DNA from 3 places in the Streptomyces sp. NPDC050418 genome. Region 2 is predicted to be linked to each of the others. Evidence: riboswitches for the same ligand, from Rfam matches in the RefSeq annotation. Region 2 holds a riboswitch; each other region holds the start of a gene.
What was found. Region 2 has a riboswitch for thiamine pyrophosphate ahead of thiC (phosphomethylpyrimidine synthase ThiC). Riboswitches for the same ligand answer to the same signal wherever they lie in the genome.
Positions count from the first base shown of each region.

Region 1: it holds a riboswitch for thiamine pyrophosphate, as region 2 does, so the genes downstream of both, ACIBI4_RS29910 (thiamine ABC transporter substrate binding subunit) here and thiC (phosphomethylpyrimidine synthase ThiC) in region 2, are expected to answer to the same signal.
Region 3: it holds a riboswitch for thiamine pyrophosphate, as region 2 does, so the genes downstream of both, thiO (glycine oxidase ThiO) here and thiC (phosphomethylpyrimidine synthase ThiC) in region 2, are expected to answer to the same signal.

Region 1 is NZ_JBITIG010000014.1:136,270-143,061, forward strand. It holds gene ACIBI4_RS29905 (ABC transporter permease) at 1-1,247, opposite strand, end outside; gene ACIBI4_RS29910 (thiamine ABC transporter substrate binding subunit) at 1,307-2,401, opposite strand; TPP riboswitch at 2,481-2,607, opposite strand; gene rlmN (23S rRNA (adenine(2503)-C(2))-methyltransferase RlmN) at 2,689-3,795, opposite strand; gene ACIBI4_RS29920 (hypothetical protein) at 3,873-4,061, opposite strand; gene ACIBI4_RS29925 (hypothetical protein) at 4,213-4,677, opposite strand; gene ACIBI4_RS29930 (phosphatidate cytidylyltransferase) at 4,759-6,000, opposite strand; gene frr (ribosome recycling factor) at 6,000-6,557, opposite strand; gene pyrH (UMP kinase) at 6,688-6,792, opposite strand, start outside.
Region 2 is NZ_JBITIG010000007.1:525,330-531,075, forward strand. It holds gene ACIBI4_RS20180 (cupin domain-containing protein) at 7-324, shown strand; gene ACIBI4_RS20185 (DUF5326 family protein) at 506-724, shown strand; gene ACIBI4_RS20190 (IclR family transcriptional regulator) at 1,053-1,778, shown strand; gene ACIBI4_RS20195 (SsgA family sporulation/cell division regulator) at 2,045-2,476, shown strand; gene ACIBI4_RS20200 (YibE/F family protein) at 2,518-3,873, opposite strand; TPP riboswitch at 3,944-4,078, shown strand; gene thiC (phosphomethylpyrimidine synthase ThiC) at 4,071-5,746, shown strand, end outside.
Region 3 is NZ_JBITIG010000006.1:458,030-464,821, forward strand. It holds gene ACIBI4_RS17360 (NAD(P)/FAD-dependent oxidoreductase) at 196-1,362, opposite strand; TPP riboswitch at 2,337-2,447, shown strand; gene thiO (glycine oxidase ThiO) at 2,445-3,632, shown strand; gene thiS (sulfur carrier protein ThiS) at 3,629-3,838, shown strand; gene ACIBI4_RS17375 (thiazole synthase) at 3,844-4,638, shown strand; gene pknB (Stk1 family PASTA domain-containing Ser/Thr kinase) at 4,747-6,678, shown strand; gene ACIBI4_RS17385 (deoxyribonuclease IV) at 6,756-6,792, shown strand, end outside.

The sequences.
Region 1 (6,792 bases), on a different contig from region 2:
ACGAAGGGCACGCCGACCAGCGCCTGCGCGAGCGGCACCAGGATCCACGAGGCCCGCAGGTCGAGGGGCGGCTCGTCCAGGGTGATCAGGAACCCGAAGCCGACGGTCACCGCCGACACCCCGAGCGGCAGCATCAGGAGCGCGTCGAAGCCCCGTACGAAACGGCCCGCGCGCCGGGTGAGCGCCACGGCGGCGAGCCCGCCGATCACCACGGCGATGGCCGTGGCGACCACCGCGTACTCCAGTGAATTCCACACGGCGTCGATCGGCGGGACGAGGAAGGCCCCGCCCTCCGCCGAGGTGAGCGCCTTGAAATAGCCGAGCCCGAAGCCGTCCGCGGTGGCGAACGAGCGCTGCACGAGGACGCCGAGCGGCAGCACGATCAGGAGCGCGACGGTCGCGAGGACCCCGCCGAGCAGCGTCCACTGACCGGCGCCGCGCGGCCGGTGCGAGGTGCGCTGCGGATCGACGAGCTTCAGTGCCGTCTCCCGGCGCCGTACGGTCCACGCGTGCAGCGCGAGGATCCCGCAGACGGCCACGAACTGCACCATCGTCAGGACTGCCGCCGTGTCGAGGGCGAGCAGCTGCGCGGTCTGCCGGTAGATCTCGACCTCAAGGGTCGCGAAAGCGGGTCCGCCGAGGATCATGACGACCCCGAACGAGCTGAACGTGAAGAGGAAGACCATCAGCGCGGCCGCCGCGACCGCGGGCCCGAGCGCGGGCAGCGTCACCTTGCGCCAGGCCGCGAACCGCGAGGCGCCGAGCATCCGCGCGGCCTCCTCCTGGCGCGGGTCGAGCTGCGACCACAGACCGCCGACGGTCCGTACGACGACCGCGTAATTGAAGAAGACATGCGCGAGCAGGATCGCCCACACCGTGGTGTCGAGCCGTACGCCCCACGCCTCGTCGAGCAGCCCGCCGCGCCCGAGGAGCGCGAGGAAGGCCGAGCCGACGACGACCGTGGGCAGCACGAACGGCACGGTGACGACAGCCCGGAGCAACTGCTTGCCGGGGAAGTCGAAGCGCGCGAAGACATACGCGCCTGGCAGCGCGATCAGCAGCGTGAGCGCGGTCGAGGCGAGGGCCTGCCAGGTCGTGAACCACAGGACCTGGCCGATCGCCGGATCGGAGAGCACCTCGCCGAAGCGCCCGAACTGCCAGCCCTCGCCGGTCTTCAGACCCCGTCCGACGATCGATGCGACAGGATAGGCGAAGAACAGCGCGAAGAACGCGACCGGCACGGCCATCAGACCGCACCGGATCGCGCTCCCGCGCAGGTCCCTGCCCCGGGATGCCGCCCGGGGTGTTACTTCACGACCAGCGACTGCCACGACTTGACCCAGTCCTCACGGTTCTCCGCGATCTTCTTGGGGTCCATCGTCTGCGGGTCGTCGACCTTCGCGCCGTGCTTCGTGAAGAGCTCGGGCAGCGTCGCGTCCTCGACGACCGGGTTGACGAACATGTTCAGCGGCATGTCGTCCTGGAACTGCTTCGAGATCAGGAAGTCGATCAGCGCCTTGCCGCCGGCCTCGTTCTTCGCGCCCTTCAGAAGGCCCGCGAACTCGGTCTGCTGGAAGCAGGTCCCGGTGGAGACCCCGGTCGGCGCGGTGTCGGTCTTCTTCTCCGCGTAGAGCACCTCGACGGGCGGGCTGGAGGCGTACGAGACGACGAGCGGACGGTCGGCCTTGGCCTTCTTGCCGCCGGCGGAGCCCGAGAACTCCTCGTTGTACGCCTGCTCCCAGCTGTCGACGACCTTGACGCCGTTGTCCTTCAGCTTCGACCAGTAGTCCTGCCAGCCGTCGTCGCCGTACTGCGCGGCGGTGCCGAGCAGGAAGCCGAGGCCGGGCGAGGACGTCGCGGCGTTCTCGGTGACCAGCAGGTTCTTGTACTCCGGCTTGACCAGGTCGTCGAAGGACTGCGGCGGGTCGAGCTTCTTCTCCTCGAAGTACGCCTTGTCGTAGTTGACGCAGATCTCACCGGTGTCGACGGGCGTCACCCGGTGCCCGTCCTTGTCGAGCTGCAGCTTCTCAGGGATCCGGTCCAGGCCCTTGGCCTCGTACGAGGTGAAGATGCCGTTGTCGAGAGCGCGCGAGAGCAGCGTGTTGTCGACGCCGAAGAAGACATCGCCCTGCGGGTTGCCCTTGGACAGGACCGCCTTGTTGACGGCCGATCCGGCGTCGCCGCTCTTGAGGACCTGGACCTTGTAGCCGGTCTTCTTCTCGAACGCTGCCAGCACGTCCTTCGACGCGTTGAACGAGTCATGGCTGACCAGCGTGACGGTCTTCGACTCCGTGCCGGAGCCTTCACCGGAACCGGACGAGCCGCTGCCGCAGGCGGCGAGGGCGACCATGCCGAGGCCCGTGGCCACGGCGGTGATCGTGACGTATCTGGTGGTGCTCACTGATTCCTCCTGGAAGTGACCAGGAAGAGACGCGGCCCTGCCCGGAAACCGCGGACGGTTTCCGGGCAGGGCGCAACAGCTCGAGTGGTGACCGAACTTCCTACCCAGAATGACCTGGGCAAGGTTCAGAGGGTCTGCGGCGGCCGGGGCACTGGGCCCGATGGCGTCCGCACTCTCAGCGCTGTGGCGCTCCCCTGTCGGAATATGCAGATGTTTTCAGCCAGGCTACCTGCTGACAGCCGGACGCCTGTACGAGTCTCAGCGCTCGGGACGGTCGTCCCTGATCGTCAGCGCTCGGACGCCGCCAGCTGACCGCAGGCCCCGTCGATCTCCTGCCCACGGGTATCCCGGATCGTCACCGGTACACCGTGCGCGGCGATCGCCTCGACGAAGGCCTTTTCGTCCTCGGGCCGCGAGGCCGTCCACTTCGAACCGGGCGTCGGGTTCAGCGGGATCAGGTTGACGTGCACCCGCTTCCCCTTGAGCAGCCGCCCGAGCCGGTCCCCGCGCCAGGCCTGGTCATTGATGTCCCGGATCAGCGCGTACTCGATCGAGATGCGGCGCCCGGACTTCTCCGCGTACTCCCACGCGGCATCGAGCACCTCCCGCACCTTCCACCGCGTATTGACCGGTACGAGGGTGTCGCGCAGCTCGTCGTCGGGCGCGTGCAGCGAGACGGCGAGCCGGCACTTGAAGCCCTCGTCGGCGAAGCGCAGCATCGCCGGGACGAGCCCGACCGTGGACACGGTGATCCCGCGCTGGCTCAGCCCGAGCCCGTCGGGCTCCGGGTCGGTCAGCCGCCGGATGGCGCCGACGACCCGGTTGTAGTTCGCGAGCGGCTCGCCCATCCCCATGAAGACGATGTTGGACAGCCGCGACGGCCCGCCGGGCACCTCCCCGTCCCGCAGCGCGCGCATCCCGTCGACGATCTGGTGCACGATCTCGGCGGTCGACAGGTTCCGGTCGAGCCCGGCCTGCCCGGTCGCGCAGAACGGACAGTTCATCCCGCAGCCGGCCTGCGACGAGATGCACATCGTCACGCGGTCGGGATACCGCATGAGGACGGACTCGACGAGCGTCCCGTCATGCAGCTTCCACAGGGTCTTGCGGGTGGTCTCCTGGTCGGTCGACAGATGCCGCACGACAGTCATCAGCTCAGGAAGCAGCGCTTCCTGGAGCTTGCCCCGCGAGCCGGCCGGAATGTCCGTCCACTCGGCAGGGTCATGGGCATACCGCGCAAAGTAGTGCTGCGACAGCTGCTTGGCACGAAACGGCTTCTCCCCGATCGCGGCAACGGCTTCCTTGCGCTCGGCGGGCGAGAGATCGGCAAGGTGCCGCGGCGGCTTCTTGGCTCCGCGGGGGGCGACGAAAGTGAGTTCTCCGGGTTTAGGCATGGCTGTATCAGTGTCGCAGACAAATGGACGTGACCTGCGGCCGTCGCCCGGGGCCCTGTCACTGACGGTCGCCGTCGCTACCTCTTCAACGCCCGGTACCGCTTCATCAGGGCGGTGATCTTCTCCGAGCGGGCTGCCCCGTTCAGCTCAGTCAGGAGATCATCAGGGCACAGCTCATAGTGATCACCCCACCATCGCCGTCCCTTGTTGTCCCACACCCGATACCCACCGGGGACGCCCCGCGCGACATATCGCCTCTTGCTCACGGCCGGCCGCAACACATATCCGGCAGCGTCCCGTTCAGTTCAGGATCGAGGAAGACTTCAACGTCCTCCCACTTCAGGTCAGGCATGCGGCCATGCTGCCGCACCCTCGGTTGCCGGCGCACAGGAGTTTCGCCACGTCCGAGTCGTGAAGCTACTTCCGCACGCTGCGCGCCAGCCACGGGGTCAGGCTGACCTCGATCAGTTCCTTGTATGTCTCGTCGCCCGGCAGCGGCACGATGAGCCATTCGCCGGGCGGGAAGAACCGTCCCTTGACCGAGGCGAGGCCGCCGTAGACGGAGCGCAGGAAGGCGGGTACCGCGTCCCTCGGGACGTCGTGGAACTCGACGCCGTCGACCACGATCTTCGCGTCGTCCTCGGGGAAGAGCCGTACGTCGACGACGGGTGTGCCGCCCAGCTCGACGTAGGCCTCGTGCGGCAGCGAACCGTCCGGATCGAGCACCACGAAGGCCCCCGCGGAGGTCCGCCGTGAGGTCTGGTCCGCCCCGATGGCGTCGGTGACGGCCATCTCCCGGTTCTCCTCGCGCGCGATCTCGCGGATCGCGGCGACGGCGGACTCGGTGGTCGGCAGGTGCGGGTGCGGGTGCGAGCGCGGCATGGCGTGATCATACGGAGGTCATACGAAAAGGGGCCCGCCCCATTTCTGGGCGAGCCCCTCCTCGTACGAAAGAAACGCAGGTCAGCCGGACCCCACGAACACCACGAACAGCAGCCAGACGACCGGAGCCGTCGGCAGCAGGGAGTCCAGGCGGTCCATGATGCCGCCGTGGCCCGGCAGCAGCGTGCCCATGTCCTTGATGCCGAGATCGCGCTTGATCATCGACTCGCCGAGGTCACCGAGCGTGGCACTCGCCGCGACCGCGAGCCCGAGCAGCAGACCCTGCCACCACGTGCCGCCGTCGATCAGGAACGCCATGCACAGCGCACCCGCGACCATCGCGAACGAGACCGCACCGAGCAGACCTTCGCGCGTCTTGCCGGGGCTGATGCGCGGCGCGAGCTTGTGCTTGCCGAAGCGCCAGCCGACCGCGTACGCACCGGTGTCGCTGACCACCGTCAGAAGCAGGAAGGTCAGGACCCGCTGCGGACCGTCGTCCGCCGTGAGCATCAGCGCGACGAACGTGGCCAGGAACGGCACGTAGAACGCGGCGAAGACACCGGCGGTGACGTCCTTGAGGTAGCCCTCCGGCGGTTCGGTCATCCGCCAGACGAGGACCGCGAGCGCGGTGAGCGCCATCGCCACCCAGGCGCCCTCGGCCCCGCGCACGTAACCGGCGACGACCATGGCCGCACCGCCGACCGCGAGCGGCACCAGCGGCGCCTTGATCTGCTTGCGCTCCTGCAGCCGCGTGGTGAGCTCCCACAGGCCGACGACGACGGCGAGCGCTATGACGCCGACGAACACCGCCTTGACGATGAAGAGCGACGCGATGATCACCGCGCCGAGCCCGACACCGACGCCTATGGCAGCCCGCAGATCCCGCCCGGCCCGCTTCTTCTGCCGGCCTGCGGGCGCGGCGGACGGAGCGGGCGCCGCGGACGGACCTGCCGGTGCCGACGGGGCTCCGGCCTGCGCACCGTGGTCCCCGCCCTGCGGCGCCGCATGCCGCGGCGGCTCGGAAGGCTCGCCCGAGGGCGAGGGGGCGGCGCTGGGCATGGGCTCCTGTGGCATCTCGTCGCGGAACAAGGGGCCGCTCAGCCGAGAGGCCCCCGTTCCGTACTGGTCCTGGTCCGTGCCCGGACCGGCCGCCGCGTGCAACTCTGCGAAATCGGCTTCCGATACGACAGGCATGGGCCGGGTCTGCTGAACTTCCGGCTCATCGTAGGCAGGACCCGCCTCGGGGCGCCCCTGGACAGGGCCCATCTCGGGCGGTCCCCAGTAGCCGGCCTGCGGCGGAGCCCCCCAGGAAGAGTCGTTCATCAGACCTCGAGCAGCTCGGCTTCCTTGTGCTTGAGCAGCTCGTCCACCTGTGCGACGTACTTCGAGGTGGTGTCGTCGAGCTCCTTCTCGGCGCGACGGCCCTCGTCCTCGCCGACCTCGCCGTCCTTGATCGCCTTGTCGATCGTCTCCTTGGCCTTGCGGCGCACGGAGCGGATCGAGATCTTGGAGTCCTCGGCCTTTGTCTTGGCGACCTTGATGAACTCGCGGCGGCGCTCCTCGGTCAGCTCCGGGAACACCACCCGGATGAGGTGACCGTCGTTGCTCGGGTTGACGCCCAGGTCCGAGTCGCGGATCGCCTGCTCGATGTTGCGCAGCGCGCTCTTGTCGAAGGGGGTCACCACGGCCATACGCGGCTCCGGCACCGAGAACGACGCCAGCTGGTTGATCGGCGTCAGGGCGCCGTAGTAGTCGGCCACGATCTTGTTGAACATCGCCGGGTGCGCACGCCCGGTGCGGATCGCGGCGAAGTCGTCCTTGGCGACCAGGACGGCCTTCTCCATCTTCTCCTCGGCCTCGAGGAGGGTCTCTTCGATCACCACTTGCTCCTGCGTGTCTTGAGTGGCCCGGCATGCACGGGGCGGCCGGCTAAGTCCGTCTCTTTCCTGCACGGTGTCCGACCGGCAGGGCTTTGTCCATCCCCGTACGGGATGGCCCGGAGTCAGGCAGTCAGCTCCGGGTGCCCTGGTCGCTCACGAGCGTGCCGATCTTCTCACCCTTGACCGCGCGAGCGATATTGCCCGCCGTCAGAAGCTCGAAGACGAGAATCGGCAG
Region 2 (5,746 bases):
CAGCGAATGAAGGCCTTCCGGCTGGACGAGCTCGACGTGGAGCGGGCCGCCAACGACGGGGCGTATCTGCAGTTTCTGCGCGAGCGGAACATGTCGGTCGGCCTCTACGCCCTGGACGCCGGGCAGACCGACCCCCAGCAGCCGCACCAGCAGGACGAGGTCTACATGGTGGTCAGCGGGCGGGCCTCGCTCACGGTCGGGATGGAGACGACGACCGTGGGGCGCGGGAGTGTCGTGTACGTGCCGGCCGGGGTGCCGCACAAGTTCCACCACATCAGCGAGGACCTGCGGGTCCTGGTGGTGTTCTCGCCGCCCGAGGGCTGAGCCGCCGCGCGCGGCCCGCCGGGGTCGCGCCCCGGGGATCCCTAGGGGTTCGGTCAGGGAAGGAACAGGGCTGCGAGGCCCCCACGGGGCACCCCTGTCCGCCTAGCATCGAGGGCAGGAGCTCACAGGGAGGTCCAGGAGACCGCAGGCCGGGGACCGGCCCGACGAAAGGCAGGACGCCATGAAGGACATACTCGCGGGGATGCCGTGGTGGGTGAAGTGGATCGCGATTCCGGTCCTGGCCCTCGTGGTGTTCGGCAGTCTGCTCTGGTCGCTCATCGGCTTCGTCGTCGGGCTGCTCTTCAAGGTCCTGGTCTTCGCGGCGCTCGTCGGCGGACTGATCTACCTCGTACGCAAGTTCAAGGAAGGCAGCGGCTCCGGCTCGCGCAGCGAGTGGTGAGCAACGGCTCGCGCAGCGAGTGGTGAGCAACGGCTCGCGCAGCGAGTGGTGAGCACAATGCCGGGCGAACGCACCCCATAGCACGTTCCGTTCGCTCGGCCGAGGGAAGTTTCCGGCCATGGCCTGCGCGGCAGGTCCGCTGCCGTTACAGTCCGGATTCCGACGCGGGGCGCGCGCCCCGCGCGATCGGACCGCCCACCCCCGCACCCCCCACAAGGGCGGGGGTTCCCTCGCGCCTGGGGAGTGCACCGTGGCCACGGCAGATTCCGTCACCGCCCCGTCCCCCACCGCCTCGGCCGGCCCGTCCGCGCCGACCCTGATCGGGTCCGTGCAGCGGGCGTTGCGGCTGCTCGAGGCGGTTTCCGCGCATGCCGGCGGCGCCCCGGCGAAGCAGCTGGCCCGCGAGGCGGGCATGCCGCTGCCGACCGCGTACCACCTGCTGCGGACCCTCGCCCACGAGGGCTATCTGCTGCGCGACAAGGGCCTCTATGTCCTCGGTGACGCGGCGGAGCGCCTCGCGAGCAGCGGGGCCAAGGAAAAACGTCGCACCATGATCGGCGAGGTCATGGAGCACTGGCGCGATGTGATCGGCGTTCCCACGTACTTCGCGCTCTACCGCGACGGCGAGGTCGCGGTCGAGGCCGTCGCCGACAGCCAGGGCGCCCGGGCCGTCGAGGAGTGGGCCGACTTCCGGCAGACCGCCCACGCCCACGCGATCGGCCAGTGCCTGCTCTCGCAGCTCGACACGGAGTCCCAGCGGGACCATCTCTCGCGGCACCGCGTGCAGTCGATCACCCCGTACACCGTCCGCGACGAGAAGACGCTGCTGCGCCGCTTCGCCGCCCTGGGCCGGATGCAGCCGGTGATCGAGCGGCAGGAGTACGCGCTCGGCCAGGTCTGCGCGGCCATCCCCATCACCGCCGGCAGCACCGCCGCCACCATGGCGATCTCGCTGCCCGCGCACCAGGCGGCCCGGCTGCTGCCCGCCGCACGGAGGCTGCAGACGGAGGTGGGACGGAAGCTGGGCACCCTGGCGTTCTCGATCAGTCTGTGAGCACTGCACCGATTCCGGTTTGTGAGCACTGCACCGATTCGTGAGCGTCACCACCTCCCCCGGTCACCCTCCGAAGTGCCGTGGCGAGTGCTTGTACGGGTGTGGCGCATGGTCTATCAGTATCTGAAAACTCACTCCTTGTGATCCGATGAGCACGTTCAGCAAACTGCCAGGAGTATCGGGAACATGATTCCTGATCACCTTTTGCAGGGGCCTGGCCCTCTCAAACTCAACACGCGGCAGACGACGGAACGACGGGGTAGGCGATGCGCGAGTCCGTACACGCAGAGGTCATGATGAGTTTTCTCGTCTCGGAGGAGCTCTCCTTCCGGATTCCGGTGGAGCTCCGGTACGAGACAGGTGACCCCTATGCCGTGCGCCTGACTTTCCATCTGCCGGGAGACGCCCCGGTGACCTGGGCATTCAGCCGCGAGCTCCTGGTCGACGGCGTCAACCGGCCCTGCGGCGACGGCGATGTGCACATCGCGCCGCACGGCAGCGACCCGCTGAGCGATGCGCTGATCCGGCTCCAAGTGGGCACCGACCAGGCCCTGTTCAAGGTCTCCATCGCGCCCCTGATCGCCTTCCTCGACCGTACGGACCGGCTGGTCCCGCTCGGCCAGGAGCGCGCCCTCGCGGACTTCGACACGCACCTCGACGATGCGCTCGGGCGCATCCTGGCGGACAGCACGGGCTGAGGGCCGTACACGGCAAGGGCAGCCGAAGCCCCGTACGGGCCTCAGCGCTTGCGCCGCCGCCCGCGGCCCCGGCCCGCACGCGCCGCACCCGCCCCGGCGGGCGCCGCGTCCCCCTTGTCCCGCGCCACCACCAGCGCCGCGAGCGCCGTCGTCACCGGGACCGAGGCCACCAGGCCGATCGAGCCCACCAGGGTCCGTACGATCTCCTCCGCGACCAGCTCGCTGTTGGCCACCGTCCCCACGCTCGACTGCGCGATCGAGAAGAGCAGCAGCAGGGGCAGAGCCGCGCCCGCGTACGCGAGGACCAGGGTGTTGACCACGGACGCGATGTGGTCGCGGCCGATCCGGATGCCCGCGCGGTACAACTGCCGCGCGGACATGGACGGGTCGGCCTGGTGCAGCTCCCAGACCGCCGAGGTCTGGGTGACCGTCACGTCGTCGAGCACACCGAGCGAACCGATGATGACGCCCGCGAGCAGCAGACCGCTCATGTCGATCTCCGGGTAGAGCCCGTGGATCAGACCGGTGTTGTCGTCCGTGTTGCCGCTCAGCGCGGCCCAGCCGATGAACAGCGAGCCGAGCAGCCCGATCAGGAGCAGCGAGATCAGGGTGCCGAGCACCGCCACGGACGTACGGGCCGTCAGACCATGGCACATGTACAGCGCGAGCAGCATGATCGCGCTCGCCCCGACCACCGCCACCACCAGCGGATTCGAGCCCTGGATGATCGCCGGCAGGATGAACAGGGTGAGCACCGCGAAGCTCACCGCCAGCGCCACCAGCGCCATCACGCCGCGCATACGGCCCACCACGACCACGGCCAGCGCGAAGATCCCGGCCAGCAGCCACATCGGGGTGGAACGGTTCACGTCGACCACCGAGTACTGCAGTTCCTCCGGCGCCTTGGGGGCGTAGGCGACGACGACCTCCTGCCCCTCGTGCAGCTTCCGTGACGAGTCCGGCTGGACGATCTCGGTGAACTTCCGTCCCTTGCCCGGGCCTTCGGTGACCTCGACCGTCGCCTTCGCGCACTCGCCGCCCTTCGCGCCCGGCTCCGCCGGCGCCGTGTCACCGGCTCCCGGCTGCTGCTCCGGCGTCTGCCCCGCGTTGACGTCCGCGCAGTCGACCTCCTGGACGTCGACGACCTTCGCCGCGTACATCTGCCGGTCGAAGCCGACACCGGTGCGCTCGTGCTCCGGGGCGCCGTCCGGCCAGAGCACCACAAGGCCCGCGAGGACCGCCACCGCGAAGGGGATCAGCACGGCGGCGATCACCTTGCGCAGGTGGCGCGAGACGGGGGCGGCGGGGCCGTGGCTGTGGGAGTGGCCGTGGCCGTGATGCTCCGGAGGCCGAGGGGGACGGGGAGGCTGTGGGGGTGGCTCAGGCGCGGTGGTCATGGACCGATCATCGCAACAAGACGGGGGCCCTCTGTTCAGCGCGCCCGGCATGACGCTAGCGTGGGGGCACCTTTGCACACGCGGGAGCTCGGAGCACCGGGCTGAGAGGGCGCTGACCTCCGTACGAGATGTACGGACACGGCTGCGTCGACCGCCGAACCTGTTACCGGGTAATGCCGGCGTAGGGAGTAGGTCTCATGACCACACAGGACACACGCACGCCTGCCTCCAGCAGCTCCACCGATGCTGAGGCCGGGAAGTCCATCGGCTGGCACAAGGCATACGTCCAGGGCTCGCGCCCGGACCTGCAGGTGCCGGTGCGCCAGGTGCATCTCACCAACGGCCAGTCGGTCACGCTGTACGACACCTCCGGGCCGTACACCGATCCGCACGCCGAGACCGACGTCCGCCGCGGCCTCGCGCCCCTGCGCGAGAACTGGATCATCGCGCGCGGCGACACCGAGGAGTACGCGGGCCGCCCCGTCCGCCCCGAGGACGACGGCATCAAGCACACCTCGCCGCGCGGCGGGAACCTCCGCAACCTCGACGCGGTCTTCCCGGGCCGCCCGCGGCTGCCCCGCCGGGGCCGCGCCGGACAGGCCGTGACGCAGCTCGCGTACGCCCGCCGCGGCGAGATCACCCCCGAGATGGAATACGTCGCGATCCGCGAGAACGTCGCCCCCGAAGTCGTACGGGACGAGATCGCCGCAGGCCGCGCCGTACTCCCGGCGAACGTGAACCACCCGGAGATCGAGCCGATGATCATCGGCAAGCGGTTCCTGGTGAAGGTCAACGCCAACATCGGCAACTCCGCCGTCACCTCCTCCATCGAGGAGGAGGTGGACAAGATGACCTGGGCCACCAAGTGGGGCGCCGACACGGTCATGGACCTCTCCACCGGCCGCAACATCCACACCACGCGTGAGTGGGTCCTTCGCAACTCCCCGGTCCCGATCGGCACCGTCCCGCTCTACCAGGCCCTGGAGAAGGTCGACGGCCGCGCCGAGGAGCTGACCTGGGAGATCTACAAGGACACGGTCATCGAACAGGCCGAGCAGGGCGTGGACTACATGACCGTCCACGCGGGCGTCCGCCTCCCGTACGTACCGCTCACGGCCAACCGCAAGACCGGCATCGTCTCCCGCGGCGGCTCGATCATGGCCGCGTGGTGCCTCGCGCACCACAAGGAGTCCTTCCTGTACGAGCACTTCGAGGAGCTCTGCGAGATCCTCGCCGCGTACGACGTCACGTACTCCCTCGGCGACGGCCTGCGCCCCGGCTCGATCGCGGACGCCAACGACCGCGCGCAGTTCGCGGAGCTGGAGACGCTTGGCGAACTGAACAAGATCGCCAAGGCGCATGACGTCCAGACCATGATCGAGGGCCCGGGCCATGTCCCGATGCACAAGATCAAGGAGAACATCGACCTCCAGCAGGAGATCTGCGAGGAGGCCCCGTTCTACACGCTCGGCCCGCTGACCACGGACATCGCGCCCGCCTACGACCACATCACGTCGGGCATCGGGGCCGCGATGATCGGCTGGTGGGGCACGGCGATGCTCTGCTACGTCACGCCCAAGGAGCACCTGGGCCTGCCGAACAAGGACGACGTCAAGACGGGCGTGATCACCTACAAGATCGCCGCCCACGCCGCCGACCTCGCCAAGGGCCACCCCGGCGCCCAGGACTGGGACGACGCCCTCTCGGACGCCCGCTTCGAGTTCCGCTGGGAGGACCAGTTCAACCTGGCCCTGGACCCGGACACGGCCCGCGAGTTCCACGACGAGACGCTGCCGGCGGAGCCGGCGAAGACGGCGCACTTCTGCTCGATGTGCGGGCCGAAGTTCTGCTCGATGAAGATCTCCCAGGACAT
Region 3 (6,792 bases), on a different contig from region 2:
GCGGGGAGGTTTATGTGGGGCTGGCGCCCTCACGCCCCCCGTTCCCTCGCGGGCCCGTTGGGGCAGGTTGCGGCCCGGGGCGCCCTGGGCCATGCGCCCTCACGGGCGACGCTGCTCCGCCGCTCCGCGGCGGGGGAGGTTGCGGGGGCTGACGCTCCCACACCCCACCGCTGGGACAGGAGACCCCGCAATCGCCTACTTCAGCACCGCGCTCTTCAGCGGGATCCCGGCGTCCGCCGCCCGGGCCGGGTCGATCGTTGCGGATGACTCGATCAGCTTGCGGCCCTGGGCCAGGTCGCGGGGGCGGCCCACGGCGAGGACCGCTGTGAGGGTGCCCTCGCGCAGCCAGCAGACCGACCAGGCGGGGCCGGACGGGTCTCCGCGCCACACCAGGGTGTCCGCGTCAGTGTGGTGGCCCGCGTACTGGACGAAGCGGCCGAACTGCTCGGACCAGAAGTACGGGACCGGGTCGTAGACCGCGGGCTCGGTGCCGAGGATGTTGGCGGCCACCGTGCGCGGGCCCTGCAGCGCGTTGTCCCAGTGGTGGACCAGGAGGCGGGCGCCGTAGCGGGCCGAGGGGAACGAGGCGCAGTCGCCGACCGCGTACACGTCAGGGGCCGAGGTCCGCAGCGCGGCGTCCGCGACGACCGCGCCGTCCGGGCCCAGCTCCACGCCCGAGCCCGCGAGCCAGCCCGTCGCCGGGCGCGCGCCGATGCCGACGACGACCGCGCCCGCGGGCAGCCGGGTCCCGTCGTCGAGGACGACGGCGCCGGGCTCGACCGCCCGCACCCGCGCACCCGTGCGCAGGACCGCGCCCGCCTCCGCGTACCAGTCCGCCATCGGCGCCGCGACCTCCGCCGGCAGCGCGCCGGCGAGCGGCCGGCCGGCGGCCTCGACGACGGTCACCGCGCACCCCGCGTCCCGCGCGGCCGTGGCGAACTCCGCGCCGATCCAGCCGGCGCCCACGACCACGATGTCGTGCTGCTCGGCGAGCACGGGCCGCAGCCGCTGCGCGTCATCCAGCGTGCGCAGGAGATGCACGCCGGGGACGCCTTCCGTGCCGGGCAGCTGGAGCGGCTCGGCACCGGTCGCGAGGACGAGGACGTCGTACGGTACGGGCCCCTGCGCGGTGTCGAGCTCATGCTCCCCCGCCCTGAGGCCGGTCGCCTCGCGCCCCAACTCCAGCTCGACGCCGAGGGATTCGAAGTCCACCTCGAACGCGGAGCCCTCGGCCTTGCCGAGCAGCACGGCCTTCGACAGCGGCGGCCGGTCGTACGGCTGGTGCGGCTCGGCACCGATCAGCCGGACCGGCCCCTCGAACCCTTGCTCCCGCAGGGCAACCGCCGTCTGCACCCCGGCCATCCCCGCCCCGACGATCACCACTCGGCGCTGCTCCACGGGTCCCACCTCCACCTGATCGCTCACCCGGCCACCATAAACAACTGACGAACCGTCAGGAACCCTGGATCCCACAGCTCAGGCCGTGAGGTGTTCCACAACGGTGAGGGTTTGCCTGGGGCCAGGATGCGCTTGCGGGGTGGATGGGCACAGTCCCTTGGGAGTCCGGATTGTGTGCCCGGCGGGGTGGGTTGTGTGCCCGGCGGGGTGGGTTGTGCGCCCAGCGGGGTGGGTGGCACGTCCGGCGGGGTGGGTTGCGAACCCAGCGGGGTGGGTTGCGGACCCGCAGGGGTGCATGGTGGATCGCGAACCCCCGCGAGGGTGCAAAGGTGGCTGGTGCTCCCCGCGAGGGTGGCGGGGGCAGGTCGCGAACCCCGCAAAGGTGGCGGATCGCGCGCCGCGCGGAGGTGGCGGATCGCGCGCCCCGCGGGTTGCCGGGCAGACGGCGCACCCCGCGAGCGTGCCTAACAGATGGCTAACCCCGCGAGCGCGCCGAAGCAGCTGGCGAACCCCGCGGGGGTGCAGGGGGCGGAGCCCCCGCCGGGGTGCAGGGGCGGAGCCCCGCAAGGGGGCCCGGGGGCGTCAGCCCTCGGCCTCCCAGCGCCGCGGAGCGGCGCAGCAGCGTCCGGGCCGCAGGCCCGCAGTGCCCCCGCGCAAAGCCGGCCCGGCGCAAGGCCAGAACCCCGAACGGGGCCAGGGGCGTCAGCCCCCGAACCTCCCAGCGCCGCGGAGCGGCGCAGCAGCGTCCGGGCCGCAGGCCCGCAAGGCCCCCGCGCAAGCCCGGCCGGGCGAGAGGGCAGAGCCCAGGACGGGGGCGGAGCCCACGGAACCCCGGCGCCGCGGAGCGGCGCAGCGACGCGCGGGCCGCAGGCCCGTAAGGCCACCCACGGACCCGGCCACACTTCAAGCGCCCCAACCCCGAACGCTAAAGTGAACCCACTGCACACCGCGGGAGCCCGGACGCGCCGGGCTGAGAGGGAGGCGGCGGCCTCCGACCGTATGAACCTGATCCGGGTCATGCCGGCGAAGGGAGGGGCTGGACGCCCATGTCACAGCTGTCTTCGAAGGTGCCGTCCACAGCGACCGCACCGCACGACGTCCTCGTCGTGGGAGGCGGGATCATCGGCCTGGTCACGGCCTGGCGGTCCGCGCAGCAGGGCCTGCGCACCGCGGTCGTCGACCCGGCCCCCGGCCGGGGCGCCGCCCAGGTCGCGGCCGGGATGCTCGCCGCCGTCACCGAACTGCACTACGGCGAGGAGACCCTCCTCGCCCTCAACCTGGCCTCGGCCGACCGCTACCCGTCGTTCGCCGAAGAGCTCACCGAGGCGAGCGGCGAGGACCTCGGCTACCGCTCCTGCGGCACCCTCTCCGTCGCACTCGACGCCGACGACCGCGCCCACCTGCGCGAGGTCCACGCCCTGCAGCAGCGCGCGGGCCTCGCCTCGGAGTGGCTCTCGGGCCGCGAGTGCCGCCGGCTGGAACCGATGCTCGCGCCCGGCGTCCGCGGCGGCCTGCGCGCCGACGACGACCACCAGATCGATCCGCGCCGCCTCGCGAAGGCCCTGCTCATCGCCTGCGAGCGCGCGGGTGTCACCTTCCACCGCGAGTGGGCCGCCCGGCTCTCGGTCATACGGGACCGGGCGGCGGGCGTCGCCCTCACCGACGGCACGGAACTCACCGCCGGCCGCACCGTCCTCGCGGGCGGCAGCCACACCGCCCTCCTGACCGGCCTCCCCGAGGAGGTCGCCGTGCCGGTCCGCCCCGTGAAGGGGCAGGTCCTGCGCCTGCGCATCCCCGACGCGTACGCCCCCTTCCTGCAGCGCACCGTTCGCGCGGTCGTCCGCGGCAGCGATGTCTACCTGGTCCCGCGCGAGAACGGCGAGCTGGTCGTCGGCGCGACCAGCGAGGAGCAGGGCTACGACACGACGGTCACCGCGGGCGGCGTCTACGAACTCCTGCGGGACGCGCACGAGCTGATCCCGGGCATCACGGAACTCCCGCTGGTGGAGACCATCGCGGGCCTGCGCCCCGGCTCCCCCGACAACGCCCCGCTGCTCGGCCCGACCGCACTGCCGGACCTGCTTCTCGCCACCGGCCACCACCGCAACGGCGTGCTGCTCACCCCCGTCACGGGCGACGCGATGGCCCAGGTCCTGACGACCGGGGAACTCCCGGAGGCCGCCCGCCCGTTCACCCCGAAGCGCTTCGGAGCACGTCAGGAGCAGACCGTATGAGCGAGATCTCCGTCGAGGTCAACGGCGAGACGCGGGCGGTGTCGGAGGGCCTCACGCTCGACGCGCTCGTCGCGACCCTCACCGCCGCGCCCTCCGGGGTGGCGGCCGCACTCAACGAGACCGTCGTACCGCGCGGCGAGTGGCAGGCCACGGCCCTGCGCACCGGCGACCGCGTCGAGGTCCTGACCGCCGTCCAGGGAGGCTGACCATCATGGCCGACGACACTCTCGTCATCGGATCGAGGACGTACTCCTCGCGCCTGATCATGGGCACCGGCGGTGCCCCGAGCCTCAACATCCTCGAACGCTCCCTGACGGCGTCCGGCACGGAACTCACCACCGTCGCGATGCGCCGCGTCGACCCCGGCACCAAGGGGTCCGTGCTCTCCGTCCTGACCAAGCTCGGTATCGAGGTGCTGCCGAACACGGCGGGCTGCTTCACCGCGGGCGAGGCGGTCCTCACCGCACGTCTCGCACGCGAGGCACTCGGCACGGACCTGGTGAAGCTGGAGGTCATCGCCGACGAGCGCACGCTCCTGCCGGACCCGGTGGAGACCCTGGAGGCCGCCGAGACCCTGGTGGACGACGGGTTCACGGTCCTGCCCTACACCAACGACGACCCCGTACTCGCCCGGAAGCTTCAGGACGCGGGCTGCGCGGCGATCATGCCGCTCGGCTCCCCCATCGGCTCGGGCCTCGGCATCCGCAACCCGCACAACTTCCAGCTGATCGTGGAGAACGCGGAGGTGCCCGTGATCCTCGACGCGGGCGCGGGCACGGCCTCCGACGTGGCGCTGGCGATGGAGCTGGGCTGCGCGGCCGTGATGCTCGCCTCGGCGGTCACCCGCGCCCAGGAGCCGGTCCTCATGGCGGAGGCGATGCGCCACGGTGTGGAGGCGGGCCGTCTCGCGTACCGCGCGGGCCGTATCCCGCGCCGCCACTTCGCGGAGGCGTCCTCGCCCCGGGAGGGCCGGGCGCGGCTGGATCCCGAGCGCCCGGCGTTCTGACCAGGCGTGCCCGCGCACCGCGACCCGCCGCACCGAATCCGTCACAGCTCGGCCCCAGTACGGCCCCGAGAGCGCAACCACCCTCGTCCCGGCTCGTAGACTCTGCGCGTGGACACGACCCTCCAGGACCCTCTCGTCGGGCAGCTGCTCGACGGCCGGTACCGCATCGACGCACGGATCGCGGTGGGCGGGATGGCCACGGTCTACCGGGCCGTGGACACCCGCCTCGACCGCGTGCTCGCCCTCAAGGTGATGCACCCGACGCTCGCCGCCGACGCCGCGTTCGTCGACCGCTTCATCCGCGAGGCCAAGTCCGTGGCCCGGCTCGCCCACCCCAATGTGGTCGCCGTCTTCGACCAGGGCGCCCAGGGCGCGTACGTCTATCTCGCGATGGAGTACGTGGCCGGCTGCACCCTGCGTGACGTGCTGCGCGAGCGTGGTGCCCTGCAGCCACGCGCCGCCCTCGACATCCTGGAGCCGGTGCTCGCGGCGCTCGGTGCGGCGCACCGCGCGGGCTTCGTGCACCGTGACATGAAGCCCGAGAACGTCCTGATAGGGGATGACGGCCGGGTCAAGGTCGCGGACTTCGGTCTCGTCCGGTCCGTGGACACGGTGACGAACACCACCGGCACCGTCCTCGGCACGGTCTCGTATCTGGCGCCGGAGCAGATCGAGCGCGGCGTCGCCGACCCCCGCGTAGATGTGTACGCGTGCGGTGTCGTCCTCTACGAGATGCTCACCGGCGCCAAGCCGCACTCCGGTGAGTCGCCCGCGCAGATCCTCTACAAGCACCTCCACGAGGACGTGCCCGCGCCCTCGGCCATGGTGCCGGGTCTCCCGGTCGACCTCGACGAACTCGTCGCGTCCGCGACGGCCCGTACTCCCGAGCTGCGCCCGTACGACGCCGTCGCGCTGCTCGGCCAGACCCGGCAGGCGCGCGCCGCGCTCAGCGAGGAGCAGCTGGACGCGATACCGCCGGCCGCGGTCGACCAGGTACCCGCGCACAGCGGCGCCGAGGACCGTACGAGCGTGATCCCTCGTACGGTGCCGCGGCCGCTGCCCGCCGAGGGCGACGCGCTCCACCGCACCAGCCGTCTGGAGATGCCGCCGGCCGCACCGACCGCTCCCGTCGCACCCGCGGGTGCGCGGCGGCCGCGGCGCGGGATGTACACGGTGATCGCCGCGGTGCTCCTCGCGCTCGGCATCGGCGCGGGCGTCTGGTACATCAACTCCGGGCAGTTCACGCAGGTCCCGCCGATCCTCGCGAAGTCGGAGGCCGAGGCCCGCAAGAAGCTGGAGGCCGCCGGGCTCCGGATCGACGACAAGGTCAACCGGAAGCACAGCGACGCCTACGAGCGCGGCGAGGTGATGGGCAGCGATCCCGGACAGGGCAAGCGCATCCGTGAGGGCGGCACCGTCACACTGACGGTCTCGCTCGGCCAGAAGATCGTGCGTGTGCCCGACGTCAGCGGTTCCTCGCTCGCCGCGGCGAAGAAGGAGCTGAAGGCGGCCGGGCTCGAACCGGGCACGGTCACCCGGGAGTTCAGCGACGACGTGGAACGCGGTCAGGTGATCCGCACCAGCCCGACCTCGGGGACGCAGCGTCAGTCGGGCACGGCCGTCGCCCTCACCGTCAGCAAGGGCGAGCCGGTCGAGGTCCCGGATGTCACCGGGTCCTCGCCCGAGGACGCGCGCGAGGACCTGGAGGAGGACGGCTTCAAGGTCGAGATCGCCGACGAACAGGTCCACTCCGTGCACGAGAAGGGTCTGATCGGTGCGCAGTCGCCCGGCGGCGGCGCGCAGCTCGGCGAGGGCGACACGGTCACACTGTCGATCTCCAAGGGCCCGGAGATGGTCGAGGTCCCGGACGTCACCGGCGAGAGCGTCGACGACGCCAAGCAGACGCTGACGGACGCGGGCTTCGAGGTCGACGAGGACCGCGGCCTGCTCGGCCTGTTCGGCGACACGGTGGAGAGCCAGTCGGTCGAGGGCGGCGAGGAAGCGCCCAAGGGCTCGACGATCACCATCAAGATCCGCTGAGCCGCACGGACGAGCTCCGCGGACGGGGACGACGGGCGCCGGACGGGTTCCGGCGCCCGCATGACACCCTTGACCTCGTGCAACGCTCCCGTAACCCCGTCGGCAGCCACGTCC